3 regions of the Priestia sp. YIM B13490 genome follow, and region 1 is predicted to be linked to each of the others. Evidence: predicted binding sites of a transcription regulator. Region 1 holds the regulator's gene; each other region holds the start of a gene.
What was found. Region 1 encodes LexA, which represses DNA repair genes until DNA is damaged. Its sites were predicted from a motif close to CGAACATATGTTCG; they were not measured.

Region 2: the regulator LexA is predicted to act here: its motif matches at 8,010-8,023, upstream of ACFX4R_RS11450 (YolD-like family protein).
Region 3: the regulator LexA is predicted to act here: its motif matches at 3,449-3,462, upstream of uvrB (excinuclease ABC subunit UvrB).

Annotation. Positions count from the first base shown of each region.
Region 1 covers NZ_JBHZOT010000001.1:50,729-61,753, forward strand. Annotated here, with positions in the region: gene ACFX4R_RS00225 (glycosyltransferase family 39 protein) at 1-1,004, opposite strand, end outside; gene ACFX4R_RS00230 (hypothetical protein) at 1,246-1,443, shown strand; gene ACFX4R_RS00235 (magnesium transporter CorA family protein) at 1,556-3,001, opposite strand; gene lexA (transcriptional repressor LexA) at 3,213-3,830, opposite strand; gene yneA (cell division suppressor protein YneA) at 3,977-4,306, shown strand; gene ACFX4R_RS00250 (YneB family resolvase-like protein) at 4,360-5,028, shown strand; gene ACFX4R_RS00255 (DUF896 domain-containing protein) at 5,098-5,328, shown strand; gene tkt (transketolase) at 5,496-7,502, shown strand; gene sirA (sporulation inhibitor of replication protein SirA) at 7,651-8,091, shown strand; gene ACFX4R_RS00270 (YneF family protein) at 8,182-8,394, shown strand; gene ACFX4R_RS00275 (ABC transporter transmembrane domain-containing protein) at 8,485-10,248, shown strand; gene ACFX4R_RS00280 (ABC transporter ATP-binding protein) at 10,238-11,025, shown strand, end outside.
Region 2 covers NZ_JBHZOT010000003.1:298,338-309,362, forward strand. Annotated here, with positions in the region: gene ACFX4R_RS11405 (sensor histidine kinase) at 1-456, shown strand, start outside; gene ACFX4R_RS11410 (YezD family protein) at 829-993, shown strand; gene ACFX4R_RS11415 (Fur-regulated basic protein FbpA) at 1,341-1,493, shown strand; gene ACFX4R_RS11420 (sulfate ABC transporter substrate-binding protein) at 1,746-2,810, shown strand; gene cysT (sulfate ABC transporter permease subunit CysT) at 2,904-3,740, shown strand; gene cysW (sulfate ABC transporter permease subunit CysW) at 3,753-4,619, shown strand; gene ACFX4R_RS11435 (sulfate/molybdate ABC transporter ATP-binding protein) at 4,639-5,712, shown strand; gene ACFX4R_RS11440 (ketoacyl-ACP synthase III) at 5,821-6,816, shown strand; gene ACFX4R_RS11445 (YitT family protein) at 6,966-7,805, opposite strand; gene ACFX4R_RS11450 (YolD-like family protein) at 8,054-8,407, shown strand; gene ACFX4R_RS11455 (hypothetical protein) at 8,530-8,670, shown strand; gene ACFX4R_RS11460 (DeoR/GlpR family DNA-binding transcription regulator) at 9,052-9,804, shown strand; gene pfkB (1-phosphofructokinase) at 9,801-10,715, shown strand; gene ACFX4R_RS11470 (PTS fructose transporter subunit IIABC) at 10,728-11,025, shown strand, end outside.
Region 3 covers NZ_JBHZOT010000006.1:211,739-222,763, reverse strand. Annotated here, with positions in the region: gene uvrA (excinuclease ABC subunit UvrA) at 1-1,395, opposite strand, end outside; gene uvrB (excinuclease ABC subunit UvrB) at 1,402-3,381, opposite strand; gene ACFX4R_RS19195 (sigma-54 interaction domain-containing protein) at 3,717-5,378, shown strand; gene ACFX4R_RS19190 (proline dehydrogenase family protein) at 5,443-6,357, opposite strand; gene ACFX4R_RS19185 (DUF2198 family protein) at 6,673-6,903, opposite strand; gene ACFX4R_RS19180 (PDZ domain-containing protein) at 6,924-8,114, opposite strand; gene ACFX4R_RS19175 (S41 family peptidase) at 8,278-9,717, opposite strand; gene ACFX4R_RS19170 (murein hydrolase activator EnvC family protein) at 9,891-11,025, opposite strand, start outside.

The DNA.
Region 1 (11,025 bases):
CTAGCATCCTCTGAAGAATAAGAACCGCTTGTTTCGTAATTAAAGCCAATGACGAATTTCCATAAAGGATCTCTGTTACTTAAAGGATATTTAGAAATACCGCTGGCTACAAAAGAATAGTTGATTAGCGCATTTGCAATAAAAAAAGTAGCCAGTATGCCTACGAGGTTTTTTCCTATTTTCTTTCGACGAGCTTTTAATTCAGCAGCATCCTTCGTTTTAATGTAAGGTTGAAGAATTTGCAAGATGAAATAAATGAAAACAGCAACGATAATAATAGGTCCTAGAGGGCGCATTAAATTTCCTAACGACAATAGAAGGCCAATATAAAGCCAGCTAAACTTGTTATGAGCAAATCTTTTTATAATAAGATAAAAAGCTGCATAAAATAAAAAAGTAGCTAAATGCTGGTTAGTTAACACTGAGCTATAGAGAATGTTCGGAATGTAGAACGCATATAGAAAAGCTGCCATTCTCCCAGCAAGTTCGTTAAATACTTTTGCGCCAATTAAATAAATAAAAATAACGGTTCCAGTGGAATAAAAAATATTTAACAATTTTAATATAAAAATATTATCTCCAAAACAGCGAATAATAACAGATTCATAGAATGAAAAGCCTAGCTGATATACCCATGTAGTAAAATAAACGCTTTGGTTAAATTCGTAATTTCCTTTTGCAATATTACGCGCGGCATCTAACATGACAAGAAAGTCAGATTTTACAGGCGTTTGAACAGAAAGCATCCATGCTAGTCGAATACCTAACGTCAAAACAATCAGTGAAATAAAAAAAACAGTTTTGTTCATGTATCTACTTGCAATTGCTATTAGAAAAATGACAAGGAAAGTGAAAAATATTCCTTCAATAATAAATGAATTACTTAAAGCCAAGCCTTTTAATTCCAATGAATTTGTCATCGCACTGTAACTGCCCCATAGAGACCATGTGAGAATAATGACACATAAAAAGATCAGGCTTTTGGATAAAAATGAGTTAAGCATATTACCTCCTGCAAATTATTTCAAAGATAAGGTACAAAATTCCTACCCTATGATACCATATTTTATTATTTTGTATATATTTTTCTTATAGAGTATAATATTAGATTGTTCTGAAATTACAACAGCAGCATAACATTTGATAAAAGGGTAAGCGGAGTAGGCAGTGATTTAGTAATAGATAAAAGAGGTTGGGAAAAAAGGATTTTAGTCGAAGTGAAAAACGAACCATTGATCATCATGTTTGATTAGTGGTTCGTTTTTTTATGGTGAACGTAGGTTTCATTGGTTTATTTCCTTCCAGCAGTTGATTGGAGGGCAAGACGAAGACTCCTGTGGGAAAAGCGGAACAGGTGAGACCCCGCAGGAGCGTAAGCGACGAGGAGGCTCATCGGCCGCCCGCGGAAAGCGAAGTCTTGCACGGAAATCAACTGCGGTGTAACAAGCAATCCCTACTAGCTTATTTATTCCATTTGTTCCCCTATAGATTCGCTTGATTTAGTTATGTCTCAATCTCTTCTTTTTTATCATGTGTTTTCTGATGCGAACAGCTTTTATGTTTTAAACCGATCTTTTAATAAATTCCATAGGGAACTCACTCCGAGACTAATGCTGATCAGAATTCCTGATAGAGCTACTATTAAAGCGATATATTCAAAGATAGAAAACTGCTTCATACTATCCCAATTGATATTTCCCTTTAGTTTGCTAATAACTAAATTCATTCCGTAAATACCGGAAAGAACCGTGTAAATCGTTAAAATTAATAATAAGTAATTGTGACGCTTAGCTGCGATTTTCTCTTGATTTTGGTACAAAGTACCAAGAGTTTCTTTGACTTCTTGATAAAGAGAATTGATATGGAAGATTTTTTTAAAGAGCTCAGAAAACTCTTGACCTTCTGTGCGAGAGCTAATTTCTAAAAATAAATATTTACCTGAGAACACGGTAATAGAGCGGATTAGTCGTTCAATGCCCTCTGAATTTTTATGAAACGTGAGCTGAGAATACTCATAAGATAGTTTTAACAACACGATTTTATAGAAAAAATGTAAAAATAAATTATAGTAATGCTGGCCAAATAGATGATTCATCAAAAGCTGATCCGTTTTAGAGTCTGTCGATTTAGAAATACATGAAAACACATGGTCTGTTATGACGTAATAGGTTTCAGGAGCCCATCTGGAATACACGTGTTTAGTATTATACGTTTTAATATACTCATGATTGTGTGCAGAAATAAACGCTTTCCCGTCAGGCATATAGCTATTTAGCTGTCCAGTACGAAATAAAGTTGTGGAATTAATCTCTTGCTCTTGATTTACCGTTACATAACTTAACACAAACATCCGTTCATCGATAAAATAAGGAAGGCTCCCCACATGCTGTTCACGTGTGGCTTCTTTCTTGATGTGTTCGTTCAAAAATGGCGCGAGCTGTGAAAAAATATAATCTTGTACTTTGCTATAGCGATGGTGTTCATAGGTAATGGTGGATCCATGCTCTTCAGCAAGCTTCGGTTCTAATACACGAAAATGATTCATGAACTCTAAAATATCATCATAGGTGTAATGATTATGGCTCATCTCAGTACGAATGGTCATGACGCCAATTTCAAAAGGACATAAAAAAACATCCACAGACAGCACGTTGCTAGACACGGTGGTGGAGGAAGTGTGTAACGTAATGGCATGGTCTATTTTTTTTGAAAATCGAAGCAACCCTTCTTTTTCGCACGAGTCAGGGAATAGAATGCATTCAATGTAAGGAAGAAAATATTGATCCAGGCTATCATGAGATACGTAATATTGTTCTCCGTAGTATTCTTTTTCTAAATGTTTGTTTTGAATGGAGAAAAACTCGAACAAATTTGCTTTCAGCGCATGAACAAGCTGCTCTTTATTTTTTCGGTCAAAGGAAAAAGGAAATAGAAACATGTTCATTGCTTTGGTAGGTACAATGGTTTGAAATGGTTCTGTTTTCCTTGGTGTATTGGTCATAAACTACATCCTTCTTATGGTCGGTTGTATTTCCTTGTAAGAGTCGAGGAAATGCAGGTAGAAAGTAAAAGGTAAAACAAGCTTTATAAAAACCGTTCTACCTGCCTGCAATGATTCAACATATCATTTATAATATGCCAATTTTTTTAGAAAACAAACGTAAAAAAACCAACTAACATCATCATTAGTTGGTTTTATATACAGTGTCTGATTAGTGAATCGTGCGATATACACCAGTTACTTTTCCTAAAATCGTTACGTGGCGAAGAATAATAGGCGCCATCGTTGAATTTTCAGGCTGTAAACGAACGAAATTTTCTTCTTTAAAGAAACGTTTTACCGTTGCTTCGTTGTCTTCGGTCATAGCGACCACAATATCTCCATTATTAGCTGTTTGCTGCTGACGTACGATTACCATATCGCCATCTAGAATACCTGCTTCAATCATACTTTCTCCCATAATTTCAAGCATAAATACATGATCATCTGGAGAAACGAATTTATCTGGAAGAGGGAAATATTCTTCCACATTTTCAACGGCTGTTATAGGCAGACCCGCTGTTACTTTACCGATAACAGGAACATTAATGACATTGCTTTTAGGGATGTTTACTTCGTCTAGTTGAAGAACTTCGATTGCTCTTGGTTTTGTCGGATCTCTGCGAATTAACCCTTTGCTTTCTAAACGAGCTAAATGCCCGTGTACAGTGGAGCTAGAGGCTAATCCTACCGCTTCCCCAATCTCACGAACAGAAGGCGGATAACCTTTTAATTTTACTTCATGCTTAATAAAATCTAGTATGTCTTGTTGACGTTTTGATAGCTTCATATTTTTCACCTCGATTTTAGCTATTCTTTAGGTGAATTATACCACGTGATGTGTCAATATACAAACATAAGTTCGAAGAATTCCATTGACAGAAACAAATGTTCTCAATAAAATAAGAACATATATTCTGACAGGGGGATCATAATATGCAACAATTCTTACATTCTATGAAACATTACGCTATTTTTTTTGCAGTTATCGCTGCACTTACATATGTATTGACGCTGGTTTTAGGAGCGGATAAAGTAGATTTAGACAAATATTCAACGGTTACTATTACAAAAGGAGATACGCTTTGGGAATTGTCCAACAAGTATCATAATCACCATCATTTGACCACCAATGAATTTGTCAAATGGGTTGAAGACGTCAATGATTTAAACTCAGACACTGCCCAGTCTTTATCTCCTGGAGATAAATTATATATTCCTGTTTTAAAAAAAGAGTTACATAATCAAGTGGCAATTGAACAGTAGTGTGTAACGGCCGTTCCTGAATATTGTTAGAAGCCGAAAAGGTCGTGATAAAAGTGGATGCCATTATTTATTGCCGTGTCAGTACGGATAAAAAAACCCAAGAAACATCTTTACAGCGCCAGCAAGAAGAATTAAAAAAGCTTGCTGCTCTTCACCATCTAGACGTAAAAAAAGTCGTAATGGAAAAAGCAAGCGGATATGAAGTAGACAGAGAGGGTATTTTGGATGTTCTTCATACAATGAAAGAAGAAAAAATATCTGTGTTGCTTATTCAAGATGAAACACGATTAGGCAGAGGAAATGCTCGAATTGCGCTGCTTCATGCTTTTCATAAAGAAAATGCTACCATCTATACGATTAGTCATCAAGGCCAGCTTCAGCTTTCAGAATCTGATTCAATGGTGTTAGATATTATTAGCTTAGTGGAAGAGCATCAGCGGAAATTACATAATGCTAAAATTAAAAGAGGAATGAAAAGAGCTGTAGAAAACGGTTATCGTCCGCAGCAAAATTTAAAAAATCAAGGAGTTAACTCGGGAAGAGAAAAAAAAGAAGCGCCAATTGAAGAAATTGTCCGTCTTCGTCATAACGGCTTAACCTTTGCTGAAATTTCAGTTACGCTAAAAGGTTTTGGCTATAATATTTCAAAAGCGACGGTACATCGCCGCTATCAAGAATACCAAGAGAATGCTCAATCTCTTGATAAAACGAAAGAGATTTAGTAAGATGACTACATGTTGCCGGAACGGTTCGGTAATTTTAATTATTGATTATAAGGAGATAGGTTTTATATGCTATCAAAAGATAAACTTGCTCGTATTAATGCTCTTTCAAAAAAGGCAAAGGCTGAAGGTCTGACAGAATCTGAAGCGAAAGAACAGCAAGAGCTACGTCAGGAATATTTAAAAGTTTTCCGACAATCTATGACAAATCACCTTCATACGATTAAAGTTGTGGACGAAGAAGGTAAAGATGTTACGCCTAAGAAGTTAAAAGAGAGTAAAAAGAAGCGTCTTCACTAAGACGTTCTAGTAAAACTAGAGGGAGTGTTCCTTCTAGTTTTTTGTATATTTTTAATAAGGCACACAAAAACTGTAAAAGTGGAAAATTTTTTGGTTCAAGTATTGTACAAATAAGCAAATCATTAGTATGATAACATATGTACATAGTTTTGAAAGGAATGAAGAGTATGACACAACGTATTGAAGATCTTTCGATTGCAACAATTCGTACTTTATCAATCGATGCGATTGAAAAAGCAAATTCAGGTCACCCAGGTATGCCAATGGGAGCTGCTCCAATGGCATATACATTGTGGACAAAATTTATGAACATCAATCCAAAGAATCCAAACTGGTTCAACCGTGACCGCTTTGTATTATCAGCAGGACACGGATCGGCACTATTATACAGCTTGCTTCATTTAGCTGGATATGACTTATCAATTGAAGACCTTAAAAACTTCCGTCAATGGGGAAGTAAAACACCAGGTCATCCAGAGTTCGGTCATACAGCAGGTGTTGATGCAACAACTGGTCCACTAGGACAAGGTATTGCAATGGCTGTTGGTAAAGCAATGGCAGAACGTCATTTAGCTGAAACATACAACAAAGAAGGTTTAGAAATTGTAGACCACTTTACGTATGGTATTTGTGGTGACGGAGACTTAATGGAAGGTGTATCTGCTGAAGCAGCTTCATTAGCAGCACACTTAAAATTAGGACGTTTAGTTGTTTTATACGATTCAAATGATATTTCTTTAGACGGAGATTTAGATCGCTCGTTCTCTGAGAACGTAGAAGATCGTTTCAAAGCTTACGGATGGCAAGTAATCCGCGTTGAAGACGGCAATGACTTGACAGCGATTGCAAACGCAATTGAAGAAGCAAAAGGCGATTTAACACGCCCGACGCTAATTGAAGTAAAAACAACAATCGGATTTGGTTCTCCAAACCACGCGGGTACTTCTGGCGTGCACGGTTCTCCATTAGGTTCCGATGAAACAAAATTAACAAAAGAAGCTTATGCATGGACATTTGAAGAAGATTTCTATGTGCCAGAAGAAGTGTATGCTCACTTCAAAGCTACAATTGCTGAAGATGGCCAAAAGAAAGAAAACGAATGGAACGATGTATTTGCACAGTATAAAGAAAAATACCCTGAACTAGGTCGTCAATTTGAACTGGCAGTAGAAGGAAAGTTACCGGAAGGCTGGGAAGAAACGCTTCCAGCATACGAAACGGGTTCAAGCCTAGCTAGCCGTGCTTCTTCTGGAGAAGTATTAAACGCAGTAGCACAAGCTGTACCTCAATTCTTCGGCGGTTCAGCTGACTTAGCTGGCTCAAATAAAACAATGATTAAAGGTTCAGAAGACTTCACTGCAGCTGATTACAGCGGACGTAATATCTGGTTCGGTGTACGTGAATTTGCAATGGGAGCTGCATTAAACGGTATGGCTCTACACGGCGGTGTAAAAGTATTCGGAGGAACATTCTTTGTATTCTCTGATTATCTTCGCCCAGCAATTCGCTTAGCAGCTTTAATGAAGCTTCCTGTAACATATGTATTCACACATGACAGTATCGCAGTTGGAGAAGACGGCCCAACACATGAGCCAATTGAACAATTGCCATCACTTCGTGCAATGCCAGGTCTTTCAGTGGTTCGTCCTGCAGATGCAAATGAAACAGCTGCTGCATGGCGCTTAGCATTAGAGTCAACTGACCGCCCAACGGCGCTTGTATTGACTCGTCAAAACTTGCCAACGCTTGAAGGTACAAAAGAAAATGCATACGAAGGCGTGTCTAAAGGTGCATATGTTGTATCTAAAGCTGGTAAAGACCAAGCGGATGCGTTAATACTTGCAACAGGCTCTGAAGTAAGCCTAGCAGTAGAAGCACAAAAAGCATTAGCTGCAGAAGGCATTGATGTATCTGTAGTAAGTATGCCTGCGTGGGATCGTTTCGAAGAGCAATCTGCTGAGTACAAAGAAAGTGTTATCCCTAAATCAGTGAAAAAGCGTTTAGGTATTGAAATGGCTTCTACACTTGGCTGGGAACGCTATGTTGGAGACGAAGGACAAGTTCTTGGTATTAATCACTTCGGTGCATCTGCTCCTGGTGAAACAATCATGAAAGAATTTGGTTTTACAGTTGAAAATGTAGTAGCAAAAGTGAAAAGCTTGCTTAATGCATAATTCTTTTTCATAAGAAAGAGCAGACTCCTGTGGTCTGCTCTTTTTTTCGACAAAAAAACAAAGGAATTTTTTCATCGATAGACAAGCATTGCGTACACCATTCGGTATAATGGTACAAAAAAGAACGAGCCGAAAGGGAGGATGAATCGTGAGAACGTATGAAGTATATTTAATGGAGGAAGAAGTTGCATCATCCTATTTTCGAAGAGAAAAGCTCATTTATCAGCTGCTGATTGAATATAGAATGAAACGTCACTTGCAGGAAACGCACTTACAAAAACAAGTTCATTACATTACTCGCCAACTGCCCATTTCATTTATTCAACGAGAATTGCTTCAGGCGTTTTCTCATTATCCTCATTTTTTTACTCATCAAGAGACGTTTGTGCTGGAATATCCTCATAAAAAAAGTCGAGCATCTATAAAATTAACGAATCGCTGTATAACAATTGAAGGAGATGGCAATGTTGATGCTGAGACAGCTTTTTTTGAAGTATTACGCAAGCTAGATCCTTGTTTTTTAGCAGTGAATTATGGAACGGATGAATACGGCTGGCTGAGGCCTGTGAAAACAAGAAAATTTGTGTAATTATTTAAGGAAATTGGAACGGAAATATTGTATAATAGCGTATGGTCTAGTACACTGTAAGTTAGACAACACGAAGGAGGAAGTAATACCATGGGAATGTATATTCTAGTTGGTGTTCTAGCATTAATTGTTGGGATAGCGCTAGGATTTTTCATTGCTCGTAAGTATATGATGAGCTATCTGAAGAAAAATCCACCAATTAATGAACAAATGTTAAAAATGATGATGATGCAAATGGGCATGAAACCATCGCAGAAAAAAATTAACCAAATGATGAAAGCAATGAACGGCCAAATTAAATAATGGTTAATTGGACAGACACTCTCTATTCAGAAGGGTGTCTTTTGTTTTATGATAGAGATAAGAAAATGGTTGTGGGGTTAGGGGGATACGATGAAAATTTTTCGAGAGTTATGGTGGTTTTTCAAACAGGAAAAAAAGTCTTACATAACGGGGATAGCGTTGCTCATTATTGTGGCAGCATTAGAACTTCTCCCGCCTAAAATTATTGGTTTAACGGTAGATGGCATTAAAGAAGGGACGCTGAATGGAAAGCGCTTAATGCAGATGGTTGGAATTTTGCTAGGAGCTGCTGTTGTGGCCTATTTCACAAGATACATATGGCGTATTATGATATTTGGTTCATCTGTTAAACTAGCCAAGCAGCTGAGAAATACCCTCTACACTCATTTTACCAAGATGAATCAGGCCTTTTATCAACGGCGGCGAATTGGGGATTTGATGGCCCATGCAACAAACGATATTCAAGCTATTCAACAAACTGCAGGTTCGGGCGTTTTGACACTCGTGGATTCCATTGTCACAGGAGGGCTTGTTCTATGCACAATGGCCCTCACAATCAGCTGGAAATTAACGCTTATTTGCCTTATTCCTATGCCGCTTATGGCCGTTTTAACGAGTTACTATGGTACATTGCTTCATGCGCGGTTTCATCACGCACAAGCAGCATTTTCTACTTTAAATGATAAGGTTCAAGAAAGCATTAGCGGAATTAAAGTCATTAAGACGTTTGGGGAAGAAGCAGCTGATGTCGAAGAATTTCGCATCAAGTCTGCAGATGTTGTGCAAAAGAACATGAAAGTAGCCCGAGTAGATGCATTGTTTGATCCGACCATTTCGATTATTGTAGCACTTTCTTTTTTACTTGCTCTTATTTTTGGCAGCAAGATGGTTATTAGTGAAGAGTTGACACTGGGGCAGCTTGTTACCTTTACAACTTATTTGGGCCTTCTTATTTGGCCGATGCTCGCGTTTGGCTGGCTATTTAACATTGTGGAACGAGGAAGAGCATCATATGACAGGGTATTTTCTTTATTAAAAGAAGAAAATTCGATTGAAGAAGCAGCGCATCCCAGTGTTGAAATGCCAACAGGAAATATTGAAGCTGTTATTCAGAGGTTTTCGTATGGTAAAGAAAACGGATATACGTTAAACGAAATTTATTTTACACTTTCTCGCGGTCAAACGTTAGGTATTGTCGGAAAGACGGGAGCTGGGAAAACCACGCTTTTAAAGCTGCTGCTTCGTGAATTTGATGTAAGCGACGGAGCTGTTTTATGGGGAGGAAAAGACATTAAAGACTATGCTTTTGATTCATTGTACCAAAGCATTGGGTATGTTCCTCAAGATCACTTTTTGTTTTCAACAACAGTTGCTGATAATATCGCGTTTGGAAAAAAAGAAGCAAGCAATCAAGAAGTTAAAGAAGCGGCTAAAGTTGCCAATGTACATAGAGACATCCTCGATTTTACGGATGGCTATCAAACAATAGTAGGTGAAAAAGGCGTTTCGTTATCGGGTGGACAAAAACAGCGTATCTCGATTGCAAGAGCTCTTCTATTAGATCCTGAGCTTTTAATTTTAGACGACTCGCTATCAGCGGTAGATGGAAAAACGGAAGCGGGTATTTTACAAGCGCTGAAGCAGAAACGTCAAAATCGAACAACGATTATTACAGCGCATCGGCTGAGCTCGGTTACTCATGCAGACCTGATTCTTGTACTTGATAAAGGGAAAATTATTCAGCGAGGAACTCATGAGGAACTGCTTAGCGTGAGCGGCTGGTACCAGGATATGTACGATAGACAGCAGCTTGAACGTGCGGTAGAAGAAGGAGAGACGAAAAATGAAAATTGAGCATTCTTCGGTACATAAACGTCTGTTTCGCTATACAATTCCGCATAAAAAATCATTTTTTTTAGCGTTCACATTATTATTAATTGCTACGGCTGCGGATTTATTAGGGCCCATTTTGATTAAAATTTTCATTGACGATTATTTAACTCCTAAGTATTTGCCTCTTCAGCCTCTTGTGTGGCTTGCAAGCAGTTATTTGCTTTTACAGCTTTTAAAAATTTTCGTTCAATACTTTCAGCTTCTGCAGTTCCAAAAAATTGCGCTTCAAATTATTCAGCAGATTCGAATTGACGTTTTTTCTCATGTTCATCGCCTGGCTCTTCGCTTTTTTGACAACACGCCAACAGGAAGCCTGGTATCTCGAATTACAAATGACACGGAAGCCATGAAAGAAATGTTTGTGGAAGTCATCGCGGTTTTTATTCAAAATGGGGTATTTTTGGTCGGTATTTTTATAGCCATGTTTATGCTAGATGTGAAGCTGGCTTTTTATTGTTTAGTTCTTCTCCCGTTCATTTGGGGACTTATGAAGCTTTATCAGCATTACAGCGCTATTTACTACGGACAGCTTCGAGAAAAGCTAAGCCAGTTAAATGCCAAGCTTCATGAGTCTTTGCAAGGCATGTCTATTATTCAGTTATTTCGTCAAGAAAAGCGGCTGCGCTCGGAATTTGAAGAAATCAATGATGAGCATTACAAAGCGGGGATGCGCAATATTAAGTTAGATGGTTTGCTGCTAAGACCGGCAGTCGAAATTCTTTACATGTTAGCCGTTAT
Region 2 (11,025 bases), on a different contig from region 1:
GAACAAATCAGGCATGTGGTCATGGCTTTAGAACCTCAGTGGACAAAAAAGAACATAGAAATTGACCTTGATTTATCCAATGTTCAAATGGAAGCAGATAAAGATTTGTTAGAGCAAGTTTGGCTGAATTTAGTAACAAATGCTATTAAATATACGCCTGAAAATGGATTTGTGAAAATATCCATTTCTCTAAAAAACGAAGAAATAGACGTGAAAATAAAGGATAATGGAATTGGTATTGCCGAAGAAGATCAAAAATATATTTTTGAAAGCTTTTATAAAGTAGATAAATCGAGAACGTTAAAAGGAAGCGGCCTCGGTCTAGCCATTACAAAAAAAATTGTTCGGATGCATGAGGGCACAATACGTGTTGAAAGCAAAAAAGAACAAGGAAGCATTTTTACGGTAACCTTGCCTATCCAAAAAATTAGGGCTAAAAAAGACTCGTCTGTGTAAGTTCATGCAGATGAGTCTTTTTTATTAGGTCAAAGATATAAAAAAAATTAATAATATCTATTTATTTTTTTAATCCCTACTTGACATATAGGTAAAGTGTAAATAATATAGATAGTATAAATCTTTTGGAAAAATTGGGATGCTAAAGAAGCTGATCGGTCAACCGAAGGCTCATACTTGTTCGCTACTAGTGTGGGCCTTTTCTGTACATTGGTTGTGGTCATTAAAATCTCAATCTTCAACTGAACATATGGGGAGGATTACCATGTATTTATCTTCTGCACATTATACAAGTACTTATAGATGTTGTTCGCTTTGTTTATTCAACTGCAACTAAAATATAAATTTATCTATGAATAGGAGAATGATAAAATGGCTTCAATTACACAAGAAAAATTAGATTATATTGTTAAATTACTAACTGAAATCAACTATGGATCTGTACTAATTACCCTTCACGACGGACAAATTACTCAAGTGGACAGCACGGAAAAAAACCGCTTTTTAGCTAAAAGCAAAGTAGCAAGCCACAAATAAGCCTATTTAAATACGTATTTAGAGAAACTGAAGGGCCAGCCTAGCTAGCGAATGCTTGGCGGCGGGGCAAGCAAGTACCGTACTAAATATAGAAAACGTGCGTATTCGAAGAAAAATTGACTTTCTTTCCGGTTAAAGATTTAGAATTTTTTGAATTAAAATTGAGTTATAGGTTGTATGAGTATGACGATGAGAAGTACAAAGCTGCTAAAGCAGCAGCTTTGTACTTTTTAAAATTATGAAAATCTGACAGTTTCATTCCTGTGCTGACCGGATTACCGAAGGCTTCTGACCTGTGTTAGGAGTCTTTTTTTTATTCTTAAATTAATATAATAGGAGGAGAAAATATGGAAAATTTATTACGAGCAGCGGTGCGGCAAAGAAAACAATACCTCATTGAAAAGTTACTGAAAAAAGGGATTTACAAAAAAGAAAACCATCATCTTTTTGAACTTACACTCTCTGACTTAGAAAAAGAGTATCAGGCACGCAGTAGGTAAGGAAAGCACGTAAAAAGAACTAAAATAAGTGTAAAAAAGATTAAAAACCTAGTTGACTAATAGGTAAAGTGTGTTTATTATAAAAACAAGAATAAATTGTCTTTTCAGAAAGTATCTGCTTTTTATTCTTACGAATAAATTTAATAAGAATAATCTAAGAGCATATACGCTGATCAGACTAACTGAAGGCTGCTTCTCTTTTCAAAGAGATAGCGGCCTTTTTGTATTTTTTTATAAAAAGGGGAGTAAAACATGAAGAAAAAAGCAGTTCAGTTTTTAATGGTGCTAACAGCACTGCTCGTCGTGCTAGCAGGTTGCGGCAATGGGAAATCTACTGAAACAGCAGGGAAAGATAGTTCTGCGAGTAAAAAAGATTCAAAAAAACCAGTAGAGCTTTTAAACGTTTCATATGATCCTACACGTGAGCTTTATCAGGAGTTCAATAAGAGCTTTGCATCTTATTGGAAAGATAAAACAGGGCAAGACGTTACTATCAAGCAATCGCACGGTGGCTCTGGTAAGCAAGGCCGGGCAGTTATTGACGGTTTGGAAGCGGATGTAGTAACGCTGGCGCTTGCTTACGATATTGATGAAATCGCTCAAACTCGCCAATTATTAAACAAAGACTGGGAAAAAGAATTGGCTCATAATTCTACACCATACACATCAACAATTGTTTTTTTAGTTCGTAAAGGAAATCCAAAGGGAATTAAAGATTGGAATGATTTAACGAAAAAAGGTACATCCGTTATTACACCAAATCCAAAAACGTCTGGAGGCGCACGCTGGAATTATTTAGCAGCTTGGGCATACGCGAAGAATAAATATAACGGAGATAACAAAAAGATTGAAGACTTCATGAGTAAACTTTATGGAAATGTCGAAGTGTTAGACTCAGGCGCACGCGGAGCGACAACTACGTTTGTAGAACGGGGTATTGGAGACGTGTTAATTGCATGGGAAAATGAAGCTTACTTATCGTTAAATGAGCTAGGAAAAGATAAATTTGAAATTGTAACACCGTCATTAAGTATTTTAGCAGAACCGCCTGTTGCTGTAGTAGATAAAGTAGCTGAAAAGAAAGGCACAACAAAGGTAGCAAAAGCATACTTGAAATATCTATATACAGAAAAAGGTCAGGAAATCGCAGCGGAAAACTACTATCGTCCTCGAAATGAAAAAATATTAGAGAAACACAAAGATCAATTTCCTTCTCTTAACCTAGTCACCATTAAAGATTTTGGCGGCTGGAAAAAAGCTCAAGAAACTCATTTTAACGATGGAGGAACATTCGATCAGATTTATCAGCCAAAGTAATATGATGCATTAAAAAAGTAAATGAGGAAGATACGAATGTTAATTCGTATCTTCTGTGTACATGTATCTTGAAAGCAGAGAGAGGTGTAAGACGTGAGTGTGTTACAACGACAGAAGAAAAAGAAAAGCATCTTACCTGGATTTGGGCTTTCTTTAGGTTTTACGATGTTTTATGCAAGTATCCTTGTGCTTTTTCCGTTAGCTATGATTTTTCTAAATACGGCATCTATGGGATGGAGCGAGTTTATTAAAACTGTTACAGACTCTAGAGTAGTAGCATCATATAAATTAAGTTTTGGAGCAGCATTTGCAGCAGGGATTATTAATGTTATTTTTGGAACTATTATTGCATGGGTATTAGTGAGATATCATTTTCCAGGAAAGAGGTTTATTGATGGACTTGTAGATTTGCCGTTTGCTTTACCAACGGCTGTTGCCGGCATTGCCTTGACCACTCTTTACGTTCCGAAAGGATGGATTGGTCAATTATTTACGTTTAAAATCGCATTTACGCCTATCGGAATTATTATCGCTCTGACGTTTATTGGTCTGCCGTTTGTTGTCCGAATGGTGCAGCCAGTATTGCAAAACTTTAATGCAGAGATCGAAGAAGCATCGGCTAGTTTAGGAGCCAGCCGAATGCAAACGTTTAGAAAAGTTGTTTTTCCAGAGCTGGTGCCTGCTATTTTAACAGGCTTTTCTCTTTCATTCGCAAGAGCGCTTGGAGAATACGGGTCAGTTGTTTTTATTGCTGGAAATATGCCGATGAAAACTGAAATTACGCCGCTTATTATTATGACAAAACTCGAGCAGTACGATTATGCGGGCGCTACTGCTATTGCATCAGTCATGCTCGTTGTATCATTTTTTCTGTTATTACTTATTAATATTATTCAATGGTGGACAAATCGTAAATTTGTACATAGTTAAGGAGGGATGACATTGGCAGGACATGTTCCAATGCAACATGAAAAAACGACTGTTAAACTTAATCATTTTAGTTTAAAAGAGCCCAAAGTCGTCCAGTGGCTGCTTACATTTATTGCACTGGCTTTTTTAGCTCTATTCTTAGTGCTCCCGCTCATCACCATTTTTATGACAGCTTTTCAAAAAGGGCTGGAAACGTATCTCGCTGCGATTACGAATCCGGATGCTTTGGCTGCTATTAAACTAACGCTAATTGTGGTGCTTATTACTGTTCCTTTAAATGCCGTTTTCGGCGTGGTAGCTGCATGGTTAATTACAAAGTTTGATTTTAAAGGAAAGAATATTTTAATTACGCTTATTGATTTGCCGTTTGCTGTTTCGCCTGTTATTGCTGGATTGGTTTTTATTTTATTATTTGGTGCACAAGGGTTATTCGGAGAATGGCTGTTTAATCAAGATATTAAAATTGTATTTGCTATTCCCGGTATTATAATAGCTACTCTTTTTGTAACGCTTCCGTTTGTTGCCAAAGAATTGATTCCACTCATGCAAGCTCAAGGGTCAGCCGAAGAAGAAGCGTCGTTAACGTTAGGAGCTAGCGGTTTCAAAACTTTTTTTCTAGTGACGTTACCTAATATTAAATGGGGCTTATTATATGGCATTATCTTATGTAATGCGCGCGCAATTGGAGAGTTTGGAGCTGTATCCGTTGTGTCTGGGCACATTCGAGGAATGACAAATACGATGCCTCTTCATATTGAAATTCTCTACAATGAATATCAATTTGCAGCAGCGTTTGCGGTAGCATCTTTAATGTCAGTTTTGGCTATTTTTACATTAATTATAAAAAATATTATTGAGTGGAAGGCCAAACATATTTAAAAAGGAAGGAGCTTATGAGATGAGTATCCATATTAAGCACGTATCAAAGAACTTTGGTGATTTTAAAGCGCTGGATTCTATTAACATTGATATTCAAACGGGTGAATTAGTAGCTTTACTCGGTCCGTCCGGTTCTGGAAAAACATCTTTGCTTCGTATCATTGCCGGTCTTGAACATCTTGATCAAGGAGCTATTTTATTTGATGGAAAGGAAATTACGCACATAAATCCAAAAGAGCGGAATGTAGGGTTTGTTTTTCAACACTATGCTTTGTTCAGGCATATGACTGTGTTTGATAACATTGCGTATGGTTTAAAAGTACGACCTAAAAAAACAAGGCCTTCTAAAACAGACATTACCAAGAAAGTAACCGAGCTGCTGCAGCTTGTTAAACTAGAGCCGCTTGCAAATCGCTATCCCTCTCAATTATCGGGCGGACAGCGCCAGCGAGTAGCGCTTGCTCGAGCGTTAGCAGTAGAACCGAAAGTACTGCTACTAGATGAACCTTTTGGCGCTCTGGATGCAAAAGTTCGCAAAGATTTGCGCAGATGGCTACGTAAATTGCACAATGATTTTCATATTACGAGTATTTTCGTTACGCATGATCAAGAAGAAGCTTTAGATGTGGCCGATCGTATTGTTGTGATGAACAACGGGAAAATTGAGCAGGTTGGAAGTCCTGAGGAAGTATATGATCATCCTAATAGTCCATTTGTGTACGATTTTTTAGGGAACGTCAATTTATTCAAGGGCCGCATTCATAAAGGCAGACTAAAACAAGGAAGCTTTGAAATGGATGTTCCAGAATTTAACGGAAGAAATGAAGAAGCAGCTGTTGGGTATGTACGACCTCATGATATTCACCTTGAAAAGGTAAGAACAAGCGCAGATGCTGTTTCTGCAACCGTTAGCCATATTCATGTGATAGGGCCTATCGTGCAAGTTGAATTAAAAAGAGAAGATGCAGAAGAATTTTTAGAAGCTGAATTGAGCAAAGAGCACTATAAAGTCCTCAGTCTTCAAGTGGGAGAGAACGTGTATGTAAAGCCTAAGCAGCTAAAAGTATTTATTCCAGAAGATTATTCTATTTAATAAAAAGCGTAAAGGGTATGCCTTTGCGCTTTTTATCTAACAATAAATTAGTACCAGATATTAAAAGTAGGTGTTATAATTAAGTATCAACTGATTTGAGGTGGAGAAATGATGCAATCAAAAGCTAGAATTACGGGAATGGGGATATATACACCAAAGCAAAAATTAACGAACGACCATTTAAAAGAAATGGTTGATACAAGTGACGAATGGATTGTACAGCGTACCGGAATGAAAGAACGACGAATTGCTGGTGAAGGCGAATACACGTCTACGCTTGCCATTCGAGCCGTTGAAAATTTGCTTAACCGATATGCTGTAGAAATAGAAGATGTAGATGCAATTATTGTTTCGACAACAACGCCAGATCACTTTTTTCCTAGCGTAGCATGTCAGATTCAAGATTACTTTCATATTGATCAAGCTGCTGCATTTGATCTAAGTGCCGCATGCGCCGGTTTTACATATGGCCTTCATGTGGCGAACGGCTTAGTGACGTCGGGATTGCATAAAAAGATTTTAGTTATTGGTGCTGAAGTCATGTCGAAAATTACAGATTATACGGACCGGGCCACATGCGTGCTGTTTGGTGACGGAGCGGGAGCTATGCTTGTAGAGTACGATGAGCATAATCCGAGTTTCTTAGGATGTCACTACGGAACGGACGGAAGCGGAGGGGTGAATTTATATCGTTCTAACTTATCTAATACTCTTTCAGGAAAAGAAATTAATTCGAGCGGGAATTTAGTTCAAAACGGGCGTGAAGTATACCGCTTTGCTGTCCGAACGATTCCAAAAGGAGTAGAAGCATTATTAAAGAATACTTCCATTTCTCTTTCTGATGTAAATTGGTTTATTCCGCACAGTGCAAACCTTCGAATGATTGAAGCTATTTGTGCTAAAACAGGTGTTACAATGGATAAAACGTTAACGAGTGTGCAATACTGCGGAAATACATCTTCAGCTTCTATTCCGCTTGCTTTAAACGAAGGAATAATGACAGGAAAAGTACAGGGTAATGACCTCCTTATTCTTTATGGGTTTGGAGGAGGATTAACGCACTGCGGCTTGTTAATTAAATGGACGTGTAAAGAAAAAAGCTAAAAGGCGTCGCCTTTTAGCTTTTTTCTTTTTCATTACAGAGCTTTTTATTGTCGTTCCAAGAAAGTTTATTCTTTTTATAACAGCAGGTTTGCAGTATTTTCAGCGCAAACATATATAATAGAAAAAACCCGCTTTTTTACAGCGGGTTTTCAACTGGCCTTTGGAATGGTAAAACCTAATCCAAAGACGTCGCGTACATCGTGTACGACCACAAAAGCTTGTTCGTCGACTTTATGAATAATGCGCTTTAATTCTAGCAGTTCTTGTTTGTTCACAACTACGTACAATACGTCTTTTGCTTCTTTTGTATAGCTTCCATGAGCAGAAAAGACAGTGACGCCGCGCTGCATCTTTTTATTGACTTGTTCGGCTACTTCAACTGAACGGTGTGAAATAATAGTGATTGCTTTGCGAGGGTTGAGTCCTTCAATAATATAATCAAGCACCTTCGTTCCGATGTAAAGAGAAATAACCGTATACATTGTCTTTTCTCCACCGATGACAAAATAAGCGCTTGCTACAACTAATAAATCAATTGCCAGCATCGTTTTGCTAATATTCCAGTCTAGATATTGATTAGCTAAGCGGGCAATAACTGCAGAGCCTCCGGAAGTTCCGCCGCCTCTAAACACAAGTCCGAGTCCTACACCAGCTAAAATACCAGCAAAAATAGCCCCCAGTAGCGTATCGTCAAGAGGATTTCCCAGTCCTTCAGTTATATGTAGGAATAGAGAAGTGAAAATAATACATATAATTGTGTAAACAATCACACGTTTATGAAGCAATTTGTATCCGATCAGTACCAGCAAACCGTTTAATATAAAGTTTGTGATACCCGGAGACCAGCCTAATACATAATAGGTAATCATTGTTACACCGGTTACGCCGCCTTCTGCTAATTCATTTGGAATAGCAAAGTAATTAATGGCCAGTGCGAAAATGAGGCTCCCTAGAATAATGAGGATAATTTCTTTTGTTTTATTAATCATGAACGTTACCTCCAATCATCAAAAGCTCCGAAAACACAGTCATGACAATGTATTATACCAACTCTAGAGACCGAATTAAAGATGGGATATTATTATTTTTTTAAAAATCAGTTTCTGCTATTAACATAAAATCTTTTGACAGTTTTTATGGAGTATGAAAAAATGAATTGTTTGCTTTTATTTTGATTAAAAAGTTTTGCAATGAGAATGTTCGTTCGGTAAAATAGAAGCAAGAGTCAAGGGGGAGAATGAACGTGTATCAAGATGAATTAAAACAGTATGCGAAGTTAGTAATGCCCGAGCATTTAGAGAAAATGAAGAAAATGTACAGTCCCGATGCGCATAAGCAGCCTTTAGGGTTAAAAAAAGAAAAGATTGAGCATATTGAAAATGTCATTATGAACAGTTACTCGGAGCATCATCCAGTAACGCTTCACGTCTATGAAGCAGGACATATTCAAAGGTATGAACGAGTGACGATTGATAAAGTCTCGCTGCAGTCGAATACGCTGATGGTTACAGGCCCTTGCTATACATATTCGATTCGAGCGGATGCAGTAATTGAAGCAGATGTATGGAAAGATGAAAGCTACTCTAGCTAAGAGTAGCTTTTTTGTTCGTTTTGTATCTTTTTTTTAACGCATGCATACAATACATAAAAGCATATTCTGCGAGTAGCAACTTCTAGCTACTAGGAAATTTTAATTAAAGAAGGGATTATTGTATGCAAAATGAAAAAACTCAAGTAAGAGAAATCGAATTAACGCAGTTCATTAAAAAGAGACTCGTTCGTTTTATCTCAAGTTTAGCTATTTCTTCTGCCCTTGCTTCCATATTATATATGCTTCTGTTTTTATTTAAATGATGGGTCACTTTGAGTTGTCCAAAAAGGTGGACAACTTTTTTGGTGTGTAGGCTTTTATGAAATCAGGACAAGCTATGGCTGATTCAGTCAGAAAAATTCAATCGGTCAAGAAATAGTCAAAAACAGTCATAACTAATTAAGTGGAAGAAAACCTTTACATATAATGAGAAAAGTAGACAAATTCTTGAATTACCAGCATATTTCCTTTTGTATGAACTATTATTAAACCAAATGCAAATCTAATTGTTCATTCAAAAAACTTTATTTTGTAATTAAAAAAATGAATGTTTTTGATTTTTTATGATTGATTTTGAATGTAAACCGTGATAAAGTAAGTACATGAAATAAATGAAAACGCTTTTTTGAAAAAGGAGCTAGAACATGTTAACGCCGGAAAGACATCAACTAATCTTAAAACTTTTAAAAGAGAAAGAACTTGTAAAAGTGCAAGAGTTTATCGAAGTTACAGGCGCTTCGGAATCAACCATTAGAAGAGACTTAAGTCAACTAGAAGAAGAGCAAATGCTCAAACGTGTTCATGGTGGCGCTTCGCTTATTCGCAGTAAACGAATCGAACTGAGCGTTATCGAAAAATCTGCTAAAAATGTTCAAGATAAACGAAACATTGCAGAGTATGCGGCTTCCATTATAAATGAAGGTGACTGTATTTTTTTAGATGCAGGAACTACAACGTATGAAATGATTCCTTTTTTAAAGCAAAAAGATGTAGTTGTCGTGACAAATGGTTTAATGCATTTAAACCCGATGCTAGAACAAGGTATCACCCTCTATTTAATTGGAGGATCTGTTAAACATAAAACGGGCGCTTTAATTGGCAATGGAGCTCTTTTAAGTCTTGAGCAATATCGTTTTGACAAGTGCTTTATGGGAGCGAATGGGATTCATCATCAATATGGATATACAACTCCTGATCCAGAAGAAGCATTGATCAAGCAAACGGCAATGAAGCTGTCTAGAGAATCTTATATTTTATCAGATTCCACTAAGTTTTTTGAAACAAGCTTTGCGAAAATAGCCGATTTACATGAAGCAAAAATTATAACAAATGACGTACCTAGCGATGTACTTATACAGTATGCAAACAAAACAGACATAAAGGTTGTGAAATCATGATTTATACATGTACGTTGAACCCATCCGTTGATTACGTAGTACATGTTTCAGCATTCGAAGAAGGCGGGCTTAACCGCACAACGAATGAAGCCAAGTTTCCAGGAGGAAAAGGCATTAACGTCTCTCGCGTTTTAAAACGATTAGGTGTTGATAATAAAGCCCTCGGTTTTGTAGCCGGCTTTACAGGAACCTATATCGAAGACTACTTAAAAGCGGAGAATATCGAAACAGCTTTTACAAGAGTTGAGGGAGATACCCGTATTAACGTAAAGTTAAAAACAGAAAAAGAAACAGAAATTAACGGTCAAGGACCTGCTATTACAGACGAAGCGCTTCAGTCTTTATTGACTCAAGTAAAGCAAATGACTGAAGGCGATATCTTCGTATTAGCAGGGAGTATACCGAAAACGCTTCCAAGTTCTGTGTATGAAACGTTAACTGAACTAGCAGCAGCGAACGGAGTAAAAGTTGTAGTAGATGCAAGTGGAAAAACTTTGCTAGACGTCGTGTCCCACAAGCCGTTTTTTATCAAACCGAATCATCATGAACTTGCAGAATTGTTTGATGTAGAAGTAAACAGTGCAGAAGATGCGCTAGTATACGGTAAGAAGCTCGTGGAACAAGGAGCGCAAAACGTCGTTGTGTCTATGGCAGGTGATGGAGCACTGCTTATTAACGAAAGCGGTGTCTACAGTGCCACAGTCCCTAAAGGAACGGTAAAAAATTCTGTTGGAGCTGGCGATTCACTTGTAGCTGGATTTATTGCTTCTTATGTAAAACAAGGGGATTTATTAGAAGCTTTTCAAACAGGAGTAGCTTCAGGAAGTGCCACAGCATTCTCACTTGAATTATGTACAGCAGAAGATGTAAAGACGCTTCGTGAACAAGTGTCAATCACAAAGGTAGAGTAGGGGGAAACGAGAATGAGAATTACTGAATTATTAAAAAAAGATACAATCATTCTTGATTTAAAAAGCACGTCAAAAGCTGATGTTATTGATGAATTAGTTGGAAAATTAGACGAAGCTGGTCGCTTAAGCGACCGAGCTGGCTATAAAGAAGCAATTTTAAATCGTGAATCTCAAAGTACAACGGGAATTGGAGAAGGCATTGCCATTCCGCATGCGAAAACAAGCTCGGTAAAAACACCGGCCATTGCATTTGGACGCTCAACAGAAGGTATCGATTATGAATCATTAGACGGACAGCCTGCACACTTAT
Region 3 (11,025 bases), on a different contig from region 1:
CTCACGAATTTCACGCAGTATCATATCCGCAATCTTCATGTCTTTTTCAGATAGGCTGAGACTTTCAAAAAAATCATATGCTTCTTTTACTGAGAAGCGGGTTGTATCTCCTATATGCTTTTCGTCAATAAGCACCGCTAAGCTTTCGCGTTTTAAGCGATTTCCTTTACATTTTGGGCAAGCTTGCTGAGCCATGTACTTTTCCATTTGCTCACGGATATAATCTGAACTTGTTTCATGATAACGGCGCTCTACATTCCGAAGCACGCCTTCAAATTCGATATGATTTTCTCTTACTTGGCCAAAATCATTTTCATAGCGAAAGTAAATTTTTTCTTTACCGCTGCCATATAATACTTTATCAAATAAATGTTCCGGGATATCTCGCACCGGCACGCCCATATCGATGCCGTAATGTGTACATACGGCTTCAAGCAGCTGCGGATAGTATTGAGAACTTGTTGGCTCCCAAGGTGCAATTGCGTGCTGACGAAGCGTTAAGTCATAGTTAGGAATAACTAAATCTTTGTCCACTTCCAATTTCGTTCCTAACCCGTCACACGTTGGACACGCCCCGTACGGACTATTAAATGAAAACATGCGGGGCTCAAGTTCTCCAATGGAGAAACCACATTTTGGACAAGCATGATGCTCACTAAAAAGCAGTTCTTCTTCACCTATCACATCAATAATTACTTTCCCTTCTCCGAGGCGAAGAGCTGATTCCAAAGAGTCCGACAAACGAGCGGCTACACCTTCTTTTACAACAACGCGATCAATTACTACTTCAATGGAGTGCTTTTTGTTTTTTTCCAGTTCAATTTCTTCTGTTATTTCACGCATTTCTCCGTCTACTCGAATGCGAACGTACCCTTCCTTTTTAATATCTTCTAACACTTTTACGTGGGTACCTTTTCGGCCAGATACCACAGGTGCCAGTACTTGAAGCTTTGTACGTTCAGGGTACTCTAAAATTCTATCTACCATTTGCTCAATCGTTTGAGATGTAATTTCAATTCCATGATTAGGACAAATCGGCTTTCCTACACGAGCAAACAAAAGGCGCAAATAGTCATAGATTTCGGTCACAGTTCCGACGGTTGAACGAGGGTTTCGGCTCGTTGTTTTTTGATCGATTGAAATAGCAGGCGACAATCCTTCGATTGAATCTACATCGGGCTTATCCATTTGACCTAAAAACTGTCTTGCATATGCCGAAAGCGACTCGACATAACGTCTTTGTCCTTCTGCATAGATTGTATCGAAAGCTAAAGAAGATTTACCAGAACCTGATAACCCCGTTAATACTACTAATTTGTCTCGCGGGATTTCAATATCGATATTTTTCAAATTGTGGGCTCGTGCACCTTTTACCACGATTTTTTCCATCGCCATGTTTTATCACCCTTCCGCTTTTAATTCTAGAATCAAGTCACGAAGCTCAGCTGCGCGTTCAAAGTTAAGCGCTTTGGCTGCTTCTTTCATTTCTTGTTCCATTTCTTCTACGAGCTTTGCTTTTTCTTTTTTGTTGAGCTTATCAAATGCCGGTGCTTCTTCATACGTTTCTGTATCTTCTGCTACTACTGTTGCACGAATTGAGCCTCGAACTTCTTTTTGAATCGTTGTCGGTGTAATACCATGCTCTTCATTGTAAGCTTCTTGAATACTTCTACGACGCTTGGTCTCATTGATAGCAATGTTCATGGAGTTTGTGATGCGATCTGCATACATAATGACATGTCCATTAGCATTTCGTGCAGCACGTCCGATGGTTTGAATAAGCGATCGTTCTGAACGCAAGAATCCTTCTTTATCCGCGTCTAATATGGTTACTAACGAAACTTCCGGAATATCTAAACCTTCACGAAGTAAGTTAATTCCTACAAGCACATCGTACTTTCCAAGCCGCAGCTCTCGGATAATTTCAATACGCTCGAGCGTCTTCACTTCAGAGTGAAGATATTGAACTTTAATGCCGATTTCTTTTAAGTAGTTCGTTAAATCCTCGGACATTTTCTTTGTTAACGTCGTAACGAGTACTCGTTCATTTCGCTTAATCCGGTCGTGAATTTCTCCAATTAAATCATCAATCTGCCCTTCAATTGGTCGAACTTCAATATTTGGATCCAATAATCCCGTTGGACGGATAATTTGTTCAATCACATCAGGTGCCTTCTCAAGTTCATAAGGACCTGGTGTTGCGGAAACATGAACAATTTGGTTAATATGCTGTTCAAATTCATCAAATTTAAGCGGGCGGTTATCTAATGCGGAAGGCAAGCGGAAACCATGGTCCACTAACACTTGTTTACGCGCTTGGTCCCCATTGTACATTCCTCTAACTTGAGGAATCGTAACGTGTGATTCATCCACAACAAGAAGGAAATCTTCAGGGAAGAAGTCCAGCAGTGTATAAGGTGTAGAACCAGCGGGACGAAGCGTTAAATGACGAGAGTAGTTCTCGATTCCCGAACAAAAGCCCATTTCTCTCATCATTTCTAGGTCGTAGCGCGTGCGTTGCTCCAAGCGCTGCGCTTCTAAAAGCTTGCCTGCTTCTTTTAGCTTCTCTAGCTGTTCTTCTAGTTCTTTTTCAATATTTTGAATGGCAACACGCATTTTTTCTTCTCTCGTGACAAAGTGAGATGCCGGGAAGATAGCTACATGTTCACGATCACCAATGATTTCTCCTGTTAGAGCGTCAACTTCTCGGATGCGGTCAATTTCATCGCCGAAAAACTCGACGCGAATACAGTGTTCATCTCGAGACACAGGGAAAATCTCCACAACATCACCGCGAACGCGAAACGTTCCGCGCTTAAAGTCAATATCATTTCTTTCGTACTGTACATCTACTAGCGTACGAAGCAGCTGATTACGCTCTTTTTCCATTCCTACTCGAAGAGATACGACCATTTCTTTGTATTCTTCCGGAGACCCTAAGCCATAAATACAGGATACGCTGGCAATAATAATGACATCTTTTCGTTCAAAAAGAGAAGAAGTTGCCGAGTGACGAAGTTTATCAATTTCATCATTAATGCTTGCATCTTTTTCAATAAATGTATCTGTTTGAGGTACATAGGCTTCAGGCTGATAGTAATCGTAGTAACTGACAAAGTATTCGACTGCATTATTAGGAAAAAACTCTTTAAACTCACTGTACAATTGACCAGCAAGCGTTTTGTTATGAGCCATAATTAGTGTCGGCTTATTTATTTCCTTAATAACATTAGACATGGTGAAAGTTTTTCCCGTTCCTGTAGCACCTAACAAAACTTGATGCTGCTTACCCTCTTTAATTCCTTTCACGATCTTTTCAATTGCCTTTGGCTGATCACCCTGCGGTTGATATGGGGATACTAATTCAAACTGATCTTTCAAATGAAGGCCTCCGTTTCTATTTTCTTGTTTTATCTATTTTTATTACGATATGTAAAAACCGAAAACACGAACTGATATTCGTATTTTATCACTTTATAATCATAAATGAAACTAATGAGTATTAATCTTATATAGTGTTTGTTTGTTTTTATTTTTTACCCTGTTACTTTATTACCCACTAAATTCTTATACTACCCTTTTCGAAGGGAATACAACTCTTTAGATGAAAGCAATAAAAGAAAGTAAGCTTCGTTATTGTTTGAAAAAGATAGGCTTTTGCGCCAATTTCTAAATTATGATACAGTATAAAAAATATGTACTGAGAGGGGTTTAGTATGGCAAGCGTTGATCAAGTTCTTATAAATAACTCCTTTATAACAGTTGAAGAATCAACTTCTTTAGCTAAAGTGACATCTGAACTTTCAAACTATGACTTCGTCGTAGTCACAGCAAGTACCTTTTATGTAATACAAAAAGATGAACGATACCTGTTAACAGGTCATGACGAGGCATCGTCCATAAAAAAAGTAATAGCGGATACAAATTGGCCTTCATCTTCTACTTCTACGTTAGCCAATTTACAAGCCAACACAAACTGGAACAGACCAGTCCTCATTCAAGCAGAAAACCAAGAAACCACAATAGGACTTGTAACACCTTCGCAGTGGATTACACATTTGCATAGCCAAAATGAGATATTAGCTTCCTATTTTGATACATTGGCAGAAACCATTAATGATGCAGTGACAGCGGTCGATAATGAAGGAAATGTAATCTTGTGGAATACTGCTGCGGAACATACGTATAAGATTCAGAGAGATGATATTATTGGTAGAAAAATCGGAGAGCATTTCAAAGATGAATCCATCATTCTACATACGATTCTAAATGAAGGGCGCCCTGTACGCGGAACGTATCATCGTCCTAATGAACAAACTCACGTGCTCATCAATGCATCTCCTATTATAAGAAACAATCGAGTCATAGGTGGAGTCGCAACTGAACATGACATTACCAATATTGTAAGATTAAATGAAGAAATTGATGTGTCTCTTCTCATTCCAAAAGATAATCCATTTTCTTCTTTCGCGGGTATCAGTCCTGAAATTAAGCAAGCCGTTGACATTGCCAAAAAAGTGGCATCTACAGATATGCCTATTTTATTAACAGGAGAACCTGGTTCTGGGAAAGAAATGCTGGCTCAGGCCATCCACTACGGTGGAGCCAAACATAAAGAACCTTTTTTATCTTTAAATTGCGCCACTATTCCATCGGGACTCCTGGAAATTGAGCTCTTTGGTCATCAAAAAGATGTCTTTTCAGAAGATCCAACAACCATTGCGGGAAAACTGGAGCAGGCTCACAACGGGACGTTATTTATTGAAGAAATTGATAAAATGCCTCTTGAAATTCAAGTTAAGTTTCTGCGTTACTTGGAAGAACGATCCTTTTATCACGTTGGAGGCACGGAAGAAATTCAAGTTCAAACCCGAATTGTAGCCTCTACCACGACGCCTTTGGAAGAGTTGCTAAAAGCCGGTGAATTCCATGAAAATCTTTACTATTTGCTGACCGTCATTAACATTATAATTCCGCCGCTTCGAGACCATAAAGAAGACATCGAAGCATTGACACAGCAATTTGTACAGGAATTCAGCAAGAAGTATAAAAAGAAGGCTCCTTTCATTAGCTCTGAAGTTCTCGAAGCCTTTATGCAATACGATTGGCCAGGCAATATTCGCGAGCTGAGAAATACGATTGAACGAATGATTTTTCTAAGTGATCAGTCGTTGATTACCCTTACGCACCTTCCTGACAATCTGAAGGATGCAAGTTCTTTCACAGAAGTTCAAAAAGAAGAAGATTCTCTTCAAGAAGCTAGGCTAATAGAAGAGACTCTTCAAAAAACCTATGGAAACAAAAGTGCAGCAGCAGATTTGCTTGGCATTTCACGCGGCACCCTTTACAACAAAATCAAAGAATACGGACTAAACTAATCAAAAAATTCGACACGAAGCTCAGGGTACTTGTGTCGAATTTTTTATGTTTCTTTGACTGAACTTATTTGGAGAAATTTTTTAATACGAACCATACATTGGCGGGGCGTTCGGCTAGGCGTCTCATGAAATAACCAAACCAATCAATTCCGTAAGGAACATACACCCTTACTTTATATCCTTCTTTTACTAGACGGTCCTGCAGCTCTACGCAAATTCCATAAAGCATTTGGAACTCAAATTGGTCATTTGAAATACCATTTTCTCTTACTAATCGTTTTGTGTACTGAATCATTTCTTCATCATGACTTGCTACAGCTGTATAGTGACCATTTAATAAATGCATTTTAATGATTTTTTTATAGTTTTCATCTACGTCTTTCTTTTCTGGAAATGATACTTCTGGTGATTCTTTATAAGCTCCTTTTACTAGACGTAAATTAGCTTGATATTGATGTAAGTCATTCATATCTTGTTCTGTACGATGAAGATACGCTTGAATCACAATTCCAACATTATCAAATTCTTTGCGTAATTCTTTATACATATCAAGGGAGATTTGGCAGTGCAAGTAGTCTTCCATATCAATTCGAACAAAAATATTATTCATTCTGGCCGTGTGTAGAATTCTGCGCATATTTTCCATACAAAGCTCTTTGCTAATATCCAATCCTAAAGAAGTCATCTTTAATGATAAATTTGATTGAACGCCCGATTCTGCAATGGCTTCTAGTGTCTGAATGCACATGGCAGTAGACAACCTGGCTTCCTCTTCTGTAAAAACAAATTCTCCTAAATGATCCAGTGTAACAACTTTTCCACTATTGTTAAGCTCCTTAGATGTGTGAATTGCTGATTCGGTTGAGTCTCCAGCAACAAAACGAGCTGCTCCCATCCTCAATCCATACTTTTTAGCTAATTTGTTTATTGAATGATTTTTGCCAAGCGACTGAAACATCGTTCTCATTAATACTTCCATCAATCCTAAACCTCCTTTTATTTTTTAAAATCAAAAATAAACTAAATTTTCAGATTAATATTTTTATTTTTCTATACCCTTCTCACATTTCTGTACACTTATTTAAATAAATTTATACATAAGTGTTTAAGATATTTTAAATATAAACATATTTGTCTAATTGATTTGATTATACTCGCTCATTAAATGAACCGAAACAATATTGTTATAAGTTCTAACTCACTTTTTTACACACAAAAGCTCTCCACGTTGTGCAGAGAGCTTTTGTGTACAGTTTAATAATAAGCGATTAACTTATCATCAAACCAATAATCTTTATTTTCCAGCTGCTAGCATGCTTTTTGCATATATAAAACCGATGGCTGCTGAAAGTAAATCTATTAAAATAATAAGCGGATAATCTGCGTACCCTTTATATACAGAAACAGCTATCAACAAAAGCGTCAGCGCTGTGGCAACATATAAGTTATATGTTACTCTAGCAAACAGAACAAGCAATATGGCGGGTAGAAAAACTGCGGCAATCGTTTTGACTTCCACAAACATTTCTCCTTTTTATCCGTCTTTTAACCAGCTTGTGAATCACGTTTTGTATAATTGTGTACAAACAAAATACCTAGTTCATGATGTTCGTTGTCATACAATGCTCGCTGAGTAAAGCGAACTTCTCCATTTTCGTCAATAACTTCCAGCTTACAAAAAGCACGGTTATTAACTTGTAATGCTTCATAAAATTTATGGACTTCAGATACAGCGATTCCATTTACCTTAATAATCACTTCTCCTACTTTCAAACCCATTTTCTCTGCCGGAGAATGAGGGATGATTCCTAATACAACCAAACCTTGTGTACGCTTAGTAAACAGTGCGGGCGCTTTTTCATCGCTTCGACGCTGCTGCAAACGAATCCACTCTCTTCCTATGATCGCTAGAATAACAACAGCTACAGCGGCAAGAGGATAAAAAATAGCAGCAATCGTAATGATCGTTAATCCTACGCCTAATGCTAATACACGCTTACCAGTAAATTCAATAGATTTAAACGGCACCATACTTTGAATTCGCTGATAAAAACCGATAGCAAAAGGAACAAAAAACAGGCTAAATGATGTTCCGTCAATAGATAACACAGGCCACCATGGAAACACAGACGTAATGGCGCTGCCTGGAATTAAGACAAAAAGCGGGACAACCCATAATTTTTGAGAGTAATGAGCTCCAATTTCCTGCCCTCTTTTACTTTTCACAATGGCTGGAGACGTACCTTTTGCTCCAAATTTCCAAATTAAATATCCTTCTGCTAATACAAGCAGAGACATTAAAATAGTCAGAGAAGGTAAATCTGCGTTATGAGCTTGCACAGACCACGTTTGAATAAATCCTTCACCGAAACCAGATGCCGGAATAAGCAAGGTTGCAAGCACAGCCAGTCCTACGGTGTAAGAAGGAGAAAGCCATTTAAACGTCCAAGGGCCGCTTATGATAAAAGTTAAAACAGCTACAAGTACAATCATTCCTATAGATACATAGACACCTAGCAACACGGTAACAACGGATAAAATCAACCCAATAATGATACCTGGAAAAAATAAATATTTTGCTTCTAAAATAAAATCAAACACGCGAACATGAAAATTCTGACGCTCTCTCTTGACGCGAGAAAGACCTACAAAAAACGAGACGAGCAGAAATAGATAAGTTAGCGGATGTAAAAACAAACGCCCGATACCTTTTAAGAGCTCTAATGCAAAATCCATTTTTTCACCACCTGTAATTTTTTACATTTTTATTACAACATTTACGATTGATTGTTATGTATCATAGGCTTCTTTATTTTATCAAAATGCATCACTAACCGACAATGTTGTTTTTACTAAAAAAGTTCCGTGCTTTGGAAAAGCACGGAACTTTTTCTACTTCTTATTGACTAGCTAGCTTTAAAGCCGTTTGAAGCTGACGATCTTCATCTTTTGATTTAATTTTTTCTAGAAGTTTTGTTTGTAAAAGCGCTGCTGTATCTTCATCGATTTCACCTGTAGCTTTTTGCTTATTGGCTTTTTGGAATGCAGTTACAGCTGTTTCTGTCTCTTTACTAAAATATCCGTCTGTACGTCCAGGTTCAAAGCCAAGGCCTTTTAGCATCACTTGAGCATTCTTCACTTGGTCACCTGTCATATCACGTGTTAATGGCTTTTTATCAACTTGAATTGGATTTGCATAATAATAATCTGGCTGCTTGACCTCTACTGTTGGTTTTATACCTTTTTCGTTAATCCAGTTTCCATCAGGCGTTAGCCATTTATAGAACGTTAATTTTAAATTACTGCCGTCTTCCATTGGAACAGCTTGTTGAACGGTTCCTTTTCCGTAGGATTTTTCACCGACTAGCTTGTATCCTCCTGCTTCTTTTAATGCCCCGGCAAGAATTTCAGAAGCGGATGCACTCCCTCCATCAATCAAGGCCACAATTGGATAATCCTTTTGCTTTTTCATTGAAGAAACCACTTTTTGACGTTCACCGTTACGATCTTCAATTTGGATATATGGCTTTTTATTCGTTACTAATTTATCAAGCATTTTTTCAACGCTCGTTAAATAGCCACCAGGATTTCCCCGAACGTCTAGAACTAAGCCATCGATATTTTTATTTTCAAGTTTTTTCAACTGTTTCGTAAATTCGTCTCCCGTTGATTCAGAGAATGATGTAATTTCCATGTAGCCAATTTTTTTATTGTTTACATTTTTAACAGAAGAATAGACGGTTTCAATTGGAATCTCATCTCTTACAACTTTTACTTTCATCGTTTCTTTCACGCCCGGTCGTTGAACATCTAATGTCACGGTAGAGCCTTTTTTACCGCGAATTTTTAATACTGCTTCATTCAATTCCAGACCCGCGATACTTTTACCATCGATCTTTAAAATCTGATCATTTGGTTTTAATCCTGCTTTTTCCGCAGGAGATTGTTTAAACGGAGCTACGATTGTTACTTTTCCATCTACCATGCTTACTTCAGCGCCAATTCCCTCAAACGATGAATCAAGAGACTGCGTGAATTGCTGTGCCGTTTTCTTATCCATGTAAGATGAGTGAGGGTCTCCTAAGGTTTGTACCATTCCTTGGATTGCGCCATCTAATAATTTTTTGTCATCTACATCTTTGTAATATTTTGAAGATATCAGTTCATAAGCTTGCTTGATTTTGTCTAGCTCTTCCTTTTCCACTTTACTATCATTTGAAGAAGTTGTAAGGGGGGTACTGACCGTTCCAGCATTTGCATACTGAATGCCAAAATATGTACCTGCTGCTCCAACAACTAAGGAGAGTGCCATTAATAGTGCAACGATTTTCCGATTCAAGTTCTTTCATCCTCCTCAACCTTAAGCCATCTCTTCTTATTATAATAGATACAACCAAAACTATGTAATAAAAAGGATGCATGTGTTATTTGTAGCAAAAGGCACCACACAAATCAAGTGCGATGCCTTTTTGTTAAACTATATGTTGAGCTTGTACCACGTATGCTAGGAACTTAAAATTTAATATAACTTTCAGGGTTTACAGCGGAACTTTTACCTTTCCAATCGCCTTTATGCAATTCAAAATGCAGGTGAGCACCAAACGAACGTCCTGTGTTCCCTATATAACCTAATTGTTGACCTTTATTGATAGATTGACCGCTTGAGACGCTGTAGCTCTCTAAATGAGCATAAACTGTAACCCACGTCTGACCTTCTACATTGTGACGAATAAATACGGCATTACCAAAAGAAGAAGAATGATATGCTCTAATTACCTTTCCGCTTGCTGCGGCTACAACTGGCACACTTTCTCCTCGCTTTCCAATATCAATACCGTAGTGTCCTCTTCCAAACGTTTCTCGATACCCAAAATGAGATGTTACCGGGCCCTTTGCCGGCCTCATAAACGACCCGCTTGTAACAGGGGGTGCCTCCTCTGTTGCCCCGGCTTTTTCAATTTCTTGCTGTTGAGCTTGTGCTGCATTTTTTTGATCAGCTAAAATAGAAGCTTGCTCTTCTAATCCAACGGCTTCTTCATTAAATTCTTTTTCCTGATCTTTGAGCGTTTGCATGAGCTGATTCTTTTCATCCACTTGTCTTTGCAGCTGCGCACGAAGATTTTTAAGTTCTTCAAGCGCTTGACTTACTTCCGTTAGCTTGTTTTGAACTTTTGTTTCTTTCTCTTCTTTTGCCTTTTTATCGGCTTCATGCTGCATTAACAAATCACGGTCAGCCCCTACAATTGTCGAAACCGCGCTCACTCTGCTAATAAAGTCTCCGAAGCTTTCAGAGCCTAGCAGTACATCTATGTAATCCACAGACCCGCCATTTTCTTGTAAAGCACGAGCACGTTTTTTTAATAGCTCATTTCGTTTTTCAATTCTTTTTTTTACAACGTCAATCTCGCTTTTCAGCTTCTCGATGTCTTGCTTTGCTTTTTCTACTTCAGATTCATGGCTGCGGATATCTGCATTCGTTTGTCCGACTTCTGAATCCAAGCGCGCAATCTCAGCTTCTTCGTTTTTTTGCTTTTCTTGAACCTCTTTTAATTTCTCTTTATTTTGATTAATATTTTGGTTCACATCATCACTTTTTTTCTCTAAATCACTGAGTTTAGTAGTGCTGGCACTTTGTGCATAAGCAATT